Regions from separate parts of the Labrys okinawensis genome, predicted to be linked through region 2. Evidence: predicted binding sites of a transcription regulator. Region 2 holds the regulator's gene; the other holds the start of a gene.

Region 1 (4,209 bases), 1.0 Mb from region 2:
ACCTGCTGCTGCGACGCCGTGGAACAGGAACCGCACAGCACCACGCCCGGCCCGTGGGCGATCGGCAGTTCCACGGCGCGGTCCGCCAGCAGTCCCTGTGCCCGGAAATTGGCCGGCAGGCCCAAGGCGATGCCGGAACCGCCGGTGACGAGCCGGTGGCCGGCGAGGGCCTTGCCGAGGATCAGGAGGTCGTCGTCCTCGACGGCATCGGCCACGACCAGGCGCCGCCCCGCAGCCGCTTCCGCAGCGAAGGCCCGAGCGAGCGCAGCATCGCCCTCATGCACCACCCCGAGTGGAACATGACCGACCTTGCCCTTTACCTGGTAACCCAGCCAGCGCCGGATGTCGGGATCGGTCATCGGCGTAAGCGGATGCTTCTCCATGCCGGATTCGCTCAGGAGCCGGTCGCCTACGAAGAGATGACCCATGAACAGCCGCCGGCCCGTCTTGGGGAATACCGGACAGACCACCGCCACCTCCGCGCCGGTAAGATCGAGCAGCGCCTCCGCCACCGGGCCGATGTTACCCTCGGGGGTGGAATCGAAGGTGGAGCAATATTTGAAGACAAGCTGGCGGCAACCCTGCCCGAGCAGCCAGCGTGCGGCCTCCAGAGATTGCCGCACCGCATCGGCGACCGCGATCGATCGAGTCTTCAGGGCGACCACGCCCGCTTCGCAATCCGCTGGCGCCGCACCGGAGGATGCGCCGACGAACTGGATCGTCTGCATGCCACCCCTCGCAAGCGTGTTCGCGAGGTCGCTGGCGCCGGTAAAGTCGTCGGCTACCGCTCCCAAAAGCATTCTGCCTCCCTCACGGACCGCAAGCGGTCGCGCCGATCATGCGCGTCTTTCCCAGAACACCACGCCGTCAAATTTGAAGGCCTGTTCGCCATGCTGGTTCAGCGCCGAACTCAGCATGGAGACGATGCCCCATTCGGGCCGCGAGGCGCTTTCCTTCTTCGCCGTGATCTCGACGCTGTAGCGCAGCGTGTCGCCCGGACGCACGGGCTTGGCCCAAACCATGTTGCGAAAGCCCGGCGAGGGGCCGAGCTTGACCACTGGCTTGCCGAGTAGTTTCGCCCGCGCCACCTCGGTCTCCTGATGCGCCACCATGAGCTTCATCCAGATCGCGGCGACCTGCCAGCCCGAGGCGATCAGGCCGCCATAGAGGCTGGCCTCGGCGGCAGCTTCGTCGACATGAAAGCGCTGGGGGTCGTAGTCACGGGCAAACCGCTTGATGCTCTCGGCCGAGAACGTGAAAGCGCCGATCTCATCGATGTCGCCGATGGCAAGATCCTCGAAATATTTCATGGCGCCTGTCTCCGAGCGAACATGATGGAGCAGACCTGCGTGGTCACCACAGCCTTCTCGTCCGCGATCAGCTCGAACAGGAACTTGACGAAGCCGAGTTCCGGCCGGCTCTTCGAGGTCCGTGCCTCCAGCGCGGTGCGCCGGACGCTCAGCGTGACATCCGGGCGCAGCGGGACAAGCCATTTCACCTCGTCGATCCCCGGCGCGCCCATCGAGGTGGAGTTCAACAGGAAGCCATCGCAGTTGAGACGCATCATGATGGCGCAGGCATGCCAACCGGAGGCGGCGAGCCCGTTCAGCAGGGTGTCCCTCGCCGCTTCCTCATCGAGATGAAAGGGCTGGGGGTCGTATTCGCGGGCAAAGGCCAGCATGGCCTCGCGCGTCAGCTTGTAGGAACCATAGGTGACGACTTCACCGACTGGAAAATCTTCAAAATGGAGCAGGTCATCGGTCATGTGCTCAGATTGAACCGATTGCCCCGCTTACGGCAAGGGCTTCATATTTGTCGAGGAAGCCTTCGACCGGCAGGGCGCGGAAATCCGGCAGGGCGGCGTGCAGGCTTTCATGCGGCCAGTTCCACCAGGCCAGAGCTTCCAGGCGCGCCGGGACATCCCTCCCGAAGCGCTGCCGGATCGGCTTCGCCGGATTGCCTCCAACGATCATATAGGCTTCCACATCCTTGGTGATGACGGCCCCCGCCCCGACTACGGCGCCGGTGGCGATGCGACGTCCAGGGAGGACGACGGCGCCATGCCCGATCCAGACATCGTGGCCGATGGTCACGCCATGGCTGCGGCGCCAGGCGAAGAACTCCTCCTCGTCGCTCTCTCCTTCGAAATAGGCCGAGGCGCGATAGGTGAAATGGGCCTGGCTGGCACGTTGCATCGGATGGTTGCCGGGGTTGATGCGGGTGTGGGCAGCGATGGACGTGAAGCGGCCAATCTGTGCATAGGCGATGTTGGCGTCGTTGACGACATAGGAATAGTCACCGAGTTCGACCTCCAGGAGGCTGGTGCGCGCGCCGACCTCCGTATAGCGGCCCAGACGACTCGCCTTGACGGTGGCGCTGGGCTCGATGAGCGGCACAGGGCTGAGCTTGGTCACCGGCGCAAACTCCACTTGTTGGGAAGACCGGTCCCTTCCCACCGCCCGACGACATTTCGATGACGCAGGCCGGGGGCGAGTTCCGCATGTCCCGCAAGCTGCACTCAAAAATCGATTACAATTCATGATTGTGACACGTCTCGCATGGGCACGGTCATCGAAGCGTCATTCAAACGCCATCCCGCTGTAATCGGCCAGGGGTACCGACTGGCATGCTGCAATTGCGAAGGGGCGTTTCCATGCTGGCAATCGAAGGCGTTTCCCGGCGTTTTGGCGGCAAAGCCGCAGTTTCCAACGTCAATCTGGAAATAGCGCCCGGGGCCTTCATCGGTGTGATCGGCCGTTCCGGAGCCGGCAAATCAACGCTGCTGCGCATGCTGAACCGCCTTGTCGATCCGAGCGAAGGCAAGATCGTCTTCGACGGGGTCGATGTCACCGCCCTGCGCGGCCAGGCCCTGCGTGACTGGCGCGCTCGCTGCGCCATGATCTTCCAGCAGTTCAACCTCATCGGCCGCCTCGACGTGCTCACCAATGTGCTGATGGGCCGCCTGAACAAGGTTTCGACAGCCAGCGCCGTGCTGCAGCTGTGGAGCAAGGAGGACAAGGCGCTGGCCCTGTCCGCGCTCGAGCAATTCGACATTGCCAATCTCGCCGCCCAGCGCGCCGACAGCCTGTCCGGCGGCCAGCAACAGCGCGTGGCCATCGCCCGCGCACTGGTGCAGGAGCCCTCGATCATCCTGGCCGACGAGCCGATCGCCTCGCTCGACCCCCGCAACACCAAGGTGGTGATGGATGCGCTGCTGCGCATCAACAAGCATTTCGGCATCACCGTGATCTGCAACCTGCATTCGCTCGATCTTGCCCGCTCCTATTGCGACCGCCTGGTCGGCATGGCGGCAGGGCAGGTCGTGTTCGACGACGTGCCCGCCGCCCTCACCGCCGACGCCGCCCGCGAACTCTACGGCCTGGAGGCCGGCGAGGTGATGGATACCGAAACCGAAGCGAATTGGGCCGGTCAAACCAGCCCAGCCGGCGCCGCCGCCTGAGACGGGCAGCGCGCTCCACCCGAAGTAACCACAAGCGTTACCGACAAGACGTCAAATCTCGACAGGAGAGAACCATGCTTTCGCGTCGTACGCTGCTCGGCCTTGCCGCCGCGGCTTTCAGCTTCACAGCTACCGCTTCCTACGCCCAGGACTGGAAGGCCCAGTACCCGGAATTGACGCTCGCCGTCATCCCGGCCGAAAACGCCTCCACCACTGCCGACCGCTACCAGCCGCTGGCCGACTATATCGCCAAGCAGGTGGGCGTGCCCGTCAAGCTCAACATCGCCAACGACTATGCCGCGGTGATCGAAGCGCAGCGCGCCGGTTTTGCCCAGATCGCCTTCTATGGCCCGGCCTCCTATGCCCGCGCCGTAATCACCGGCGTAGGCACCGAACCGGTTGCCGTATCGCGCCACAACAATGGCCTGACCGGCTACTACTCCGTGATCTATGTGAAGGCCGACAGCCCCTATAAGACGATCGCCGACCTCAAGGGCAAGAAGCTCGCTCTGGTCGACCCCAACTCGACTTCCGGCAACAATGCACCGCGCTTCGCCCTGCATCGCGATGGCATCGACATCGACAGCTTCTTCGGTTCCAACTTCTTTGCCGGCAGCCATGACAATGCCGTCCTCGCCCTCGCCCAGGGCACGGCCGACGCCGCCGCCAACAGCTGGAACTCGGATGACGATTCCAACCTCACCCGCATGCTGAGCCGCGGCATCCTGAAGAAGGATGACGGGACTCCG
Region 2 (4,209 bases):
CTTTACGAAGGTCATGGCTGACGGCGGCCTCCTCAACGCCATCGTGGGCAGCCTGATCATGGTCTTCATCGCCCTCCTGATCGGCGCCCCGCTCGGCATCATGGCCGGCACCTTCCTCGCCGAGGCAGGCCGCGGCAGCAAGTTCGCCGAGGCCGTGCGCTTCATCAACGACATCCTCCTGTCGGCGCCATCCATCCTGCTTGGCGTGTTCGTCTACCTGATGATCGTGGTGCCGATGGGCGGGTCCTCGGGCTGGGCGGGCATCATTGCGCTCGCCATCATCATCATGCCGGTGGTGGTGCGCACCACCGAGGACATGCTGACCCTGGTGCCTATCAGCCTGCGCGAGGCGGCGTTCGCCCTGGGATCGCCGATGTGGAAGGTGATCATGGCGGTCACCTGGCGCTCGGCCCGCACCGGGATCATCACCGGCATCCTGCTGGCGCTGGCCCGCGCCGCCGGTGAAACCGCGCCACTGCTCTTCACCGCTTTCGGCAACTCGAACTGGACGCTGGATCTCGGCGGCGCCTTCCCCAGCCTGCCGCTGGCGATCAACCTCTTCGCCCAGAGCCCCGATCCCAACCAGGTCTCGATCGCCTGGGCCGGCGCCCTCCTCATCACCATCGGCGTGCTGGCCCTGAACATCATCACCCGCGTCGTGCTCGCTCCCAAGAAATGAGTGCTCCCATGTCCTCACCCAACGCCTCGATCGCGGTTTCCGACCGCCCGGTTGCCGATCCCAACGCTCCCGTCAAGCTGAAGGTCGAAAACCTCGACTTCTATTACGGCGAGAAGCATGCGCTGAAGAAGATCAACATGAGCGTGGCCGAGCGTCAGGTCACCGCGATGATCGGCCCCTCGGGCTGCGGCAAGTCCACGCTGCTGCGTGTGCTAAACCGCATGTATGATCTATATCCCGGCCAGCGCGCCGAGGGAAAGGTCATGCTCGACGGCCAGAATGTCATCGGCAAGGAGATCGATCCGGCGGTGCTGCGCGCCCGCGTCGGCATGGTGTTCCAAAAGCCGACGCCCTTCCCGATGTCGATCTATGATAATATCTCCTTCGGCGTCCGGCTGCATGAGAACATTTCCAAGGCCGAGATGGACCAGCGCGTCGAATGGTGCCTGACCAAGGCAGCCTTGTGGAACGAAGTGAAGGACCGCCTCAACGCCTCGGCGCTCGGCATGTCCGGCGGGCAGCAGCAGCGCCTGTGCATCGCCCGCACCATCGCGGTGAAGCCGGAAGTAGTGCTTCTCGACGAACCGACCTCGGCACTCGACCCGATCTCGACCGCCAAGATCGAGGAACTGATCGACGAATTGAAGCGCGACTTCACCATCGTGATCGTGACCCACAACATGCAGCAGGCGGCGCGCAGCGCCGACACCACCGCTTTCTTCTATCTCGGAGACCTCATCGAGATCGGGGCGACGAACAAGATTTTCACCAACCCGAATGACAGCCGCACGCAGGATTACATCACCGGCCGTTTCGGCTGATCCCCGGGCAGGCATTCAAGCCGGCACATAGACGGCGGCGACAAGGAATTTGGAGAACGGCATGTCCGATCACATCGTTACGTCCTTCGATCAGGAATTGCGCGAGTTGCGCAACATGATCGCAGAAATGGGTGGCCTTGCCGAAAAGAGCGTGGCCGACAGTGTGGAAGCTCTGCTCAAGCGCGACAGCCAGCGCGCGAAGGCGGTGATCGATCTCGACGCCTCGATCGACAAGTTGCAGCGCCAGGTCGAGGAACGCGCCATCCTGATCATCGCCAAGCGCCAGCCGCTGGCGCTGGACCTGCGCGAGATCGTCTCGGCCCTGCGGGTCGCCAACGACCTCGAGCGCATCGGCGATCTCGGCAAGAACGTCGCCAAACGCGTCGTGGCCATCCAGGGCCATATGCAGCCCAACCAGCTCTTCGGCGGCTTCGACCACATGGCCGACCTCGTACTCGAGCAGCTCAAGCAGGTTCTGGACTCCTTCGCCCAGCGCAATGTCGAGGAAGCACTCTCGGTCTGGCGTTCGGATGGCGAGATCGACGCCATGTACACCTCGCTCTTCCGCGAACTCCTGACCTATATGATGGAAGATCCGCGCAATATCGGCTTCTGCACACATCTGCTGTTCTGCGCCAAGAACATCGAGCGCATCGGCGACCATGCCACCAACATCGCCGAGACCGTGCATTATCTGGTGACCGGCGAATCCCCTGCCGGCGAACGTCCGAAGGCGGATACGAGTACGTCTCTCGTCGACCTTCCAGTGCCGGCTAAGTAACAAGGGGAACCGGCTATGCCTCCCAAGGTTCTGATAGTCGAGGACGAAGAAGCCCTCACCCTTCTGCTGCGCTACAATCTCGAGGCCGAGGGCTATGAGGTGGACAGCGTGGCACGGGGCGACGATGCCGAGATCCGGTTGCGCGAGAGCGTCCCCGATCTCGTGCTGTTGGACTGGATGCTGCCCGGCCTGTCGGGCATCGAATTGTGCCGGCGCATCCGTATGCGGCCAGAGACGGAGCGCTTGCCGGTGATCATGCTCACCGCCCGTGGCGAGGAGGCCGAGCGTGTCCGCGGCCTTGCCACCGGCGCGGACGACTATGTCGTCAAGCCGTTTTCCGTGCCGGAACTTTCGGCCCGCGTGCGGGCCCTCCTGCGCCGCGCCAAGCCCGATCATGTCGCCTCCCTGCTCAAGGCCGGCGACATCTCGCTCGACCGCGAGACCAAGCGCGTCCATCGCGGCAATCGCGAGATCCGCCTGGGGCCGACGGAATTCCGCTTGCTGGAATTCCTGATGCAGGCACCAGGCCGCGTCTTCGCCCGCGAACAGCTGCTCGACAGCGTCTGGGGCCGCGACGTCTATATCGACGAGCGCACCGTTGACGTGCATGTCGGCCGCCTGCGCAAGGCCATGAACCGCACGCGCGAGATCGATCCGATCCGCACGGTACGCGGCGCCGGCTATTCCTTCGACGAAACCTTCTCGAAGCAGGGCTGATTGAGAGCGCGGATATCACAGCGACATACTTGCATGTCGCGATGTCCGCGCCCCTGAAAGGCACTTGCAACTAAACCTGCCCCATCTTCCCTTGCAGGTAGCGACGGATGGCAGGATCGCTTTCCAGCCCGATCGCACGCATGTAGGCGTCCCTCGCCTCGTCGAACCGTTTCGCTCGTGCCAGCAGGTCCGCCCGCGCCGCCCAATAGGGCTGGTACTCTGCAAGGCGAGCGTCCTCCAGCAATGCGTCGAACGCCGCCAGTGCGGCCTCCGTGCCCTCGATATGGGCTAGCGCCACGGCACGATTGATGGCGGCGACCGGGGATTGGGTCAGCAGGACGAGCGCGTCGTAGAGCTGCACGATCGCCGCCCAGTCCACCGCCAGGCCCCTGCGCCGGATCGCATGGGCCGACTGCAGCGCTGCCTCCAGCTGATAACGGCCGATCTGCCCTCTCTTTACCGCGCGGGCAAGCAGGGCCTCGGCCTCCTCGATCATCTCCTCGTCCCAGAGCAGGGTATCCTGTTGAGCAAGGGGCACGAAGTCGCCCTCCGGACTGCGGCGGGCGGCGCGGCGCGCCTCGGCATGCAGCATCAGGGCGAGCAGGCCAAGCACTTCGGGCTCGTCCGGCATCAGCGAGGCGATCAGGCGGCCGAGCCAGATGCCTTCAGCAGCAAGGTTGCGCCGACGTGGCCGCGAGCCCTCCGGATCGGCCCAGCCTTCGGCGAAGACGGCGTAGACCGCCTCCAGCACGGTATCGAGGCGCTCCGGCAGTTCTTCGCGCTCGGGCACGCGAAAGGGAATGCCGGCCTGCCTGATCTTGGTCTTGGCCCTGACCAGCCGCTGACTCATGGCAGCCGGCGAGATCAGGAAGGCGCTGGCGATCGCGGCGGCATCGAAGCCGAGCACCGTTTGCAGGATCAATGGCGCGCGCACGGTGGCATCGAGCGCCGGATGGGCGCAGGCGAACATCAGGCGCAGGCGCTCGTCAGGAATGACATGATCCTGCTCCCTGATCATCGCAAGTTCCTCGATCTGCCTGGTGACGTCGTCAGCCTTCTCCAGGCGGAGCCTGGTCTTGCGGGCGTTGTCTATCTGGCGCCGGCGGGCCGATGTCAGCAGCCAGGCTTCGGGATTGTCGGGGATGCCGCTCGCGGGCCAGTGCTCCAGCGCCGCCGCGAAGGCATCGGCGAGCGCGTCCTCCGCCCCGGCC

What was found. The regulator PhoB, encoded in region 2, activates phosphate uptake and scavenging genes when phosphate is short. The targets are predictions, from matches to a motif close to TGTCATNNANCTGTCAT.
Region 1: the regulator PhoB is predicted to act here: its motif matches at 2,567-2,583, upstream of phnC (phosphonate ABC transporter ATP-binding protein).

What each region holds. Positions count from the first base shown of each region.
Region 1 covers NZ_CP178864.1:2,409,664-2,413,872, reverse strand. The annotation lists gene otnK (3-oxo-tetronate kinase) at 1-800, opposite strand, end outside; gene ACMDCR_RS11365 (MaoC family dehydratase) at 837-1,310, opposite strand; gene ACMDCR_RS11360 (MaoC family dehydratase) at 1,307-1,765, opposite strand; gene ACMDCR_RS11355 (chloramphenicol acetyltransferase) at 1,770-2,414, opposite strand; gene phnC (phosphonate ABC transporter ATP-binding protein) at 2,654-3,460, shown strand; gene phnD (phosphonate ABC transporter substrate-binding protein) at 3,535-4,209, shown strand, end outside.
Region 2 covers NZ_CP178864.1:1,378,671-1,382,879, reverse strand. The annotation lists gene pstA (phosphate ABC transporter permease PstA) at 1-679, shown strand, start outside; gene pstB (phosphate ABC transporter ATP-binding protein PstB) at 688-1,500, shown strand; gene phoU (phosphate signaling complex protein PhoU) at 1,562-2,281, shown strand; gene phoB (phosphate regulon transcriptional regulator PhoB) at 2,297-2,998, shown strand; gene ACMDCR_RS06615 (RNA polymerase sigma factor) at 3,069-4,209, opposite strand, start outside.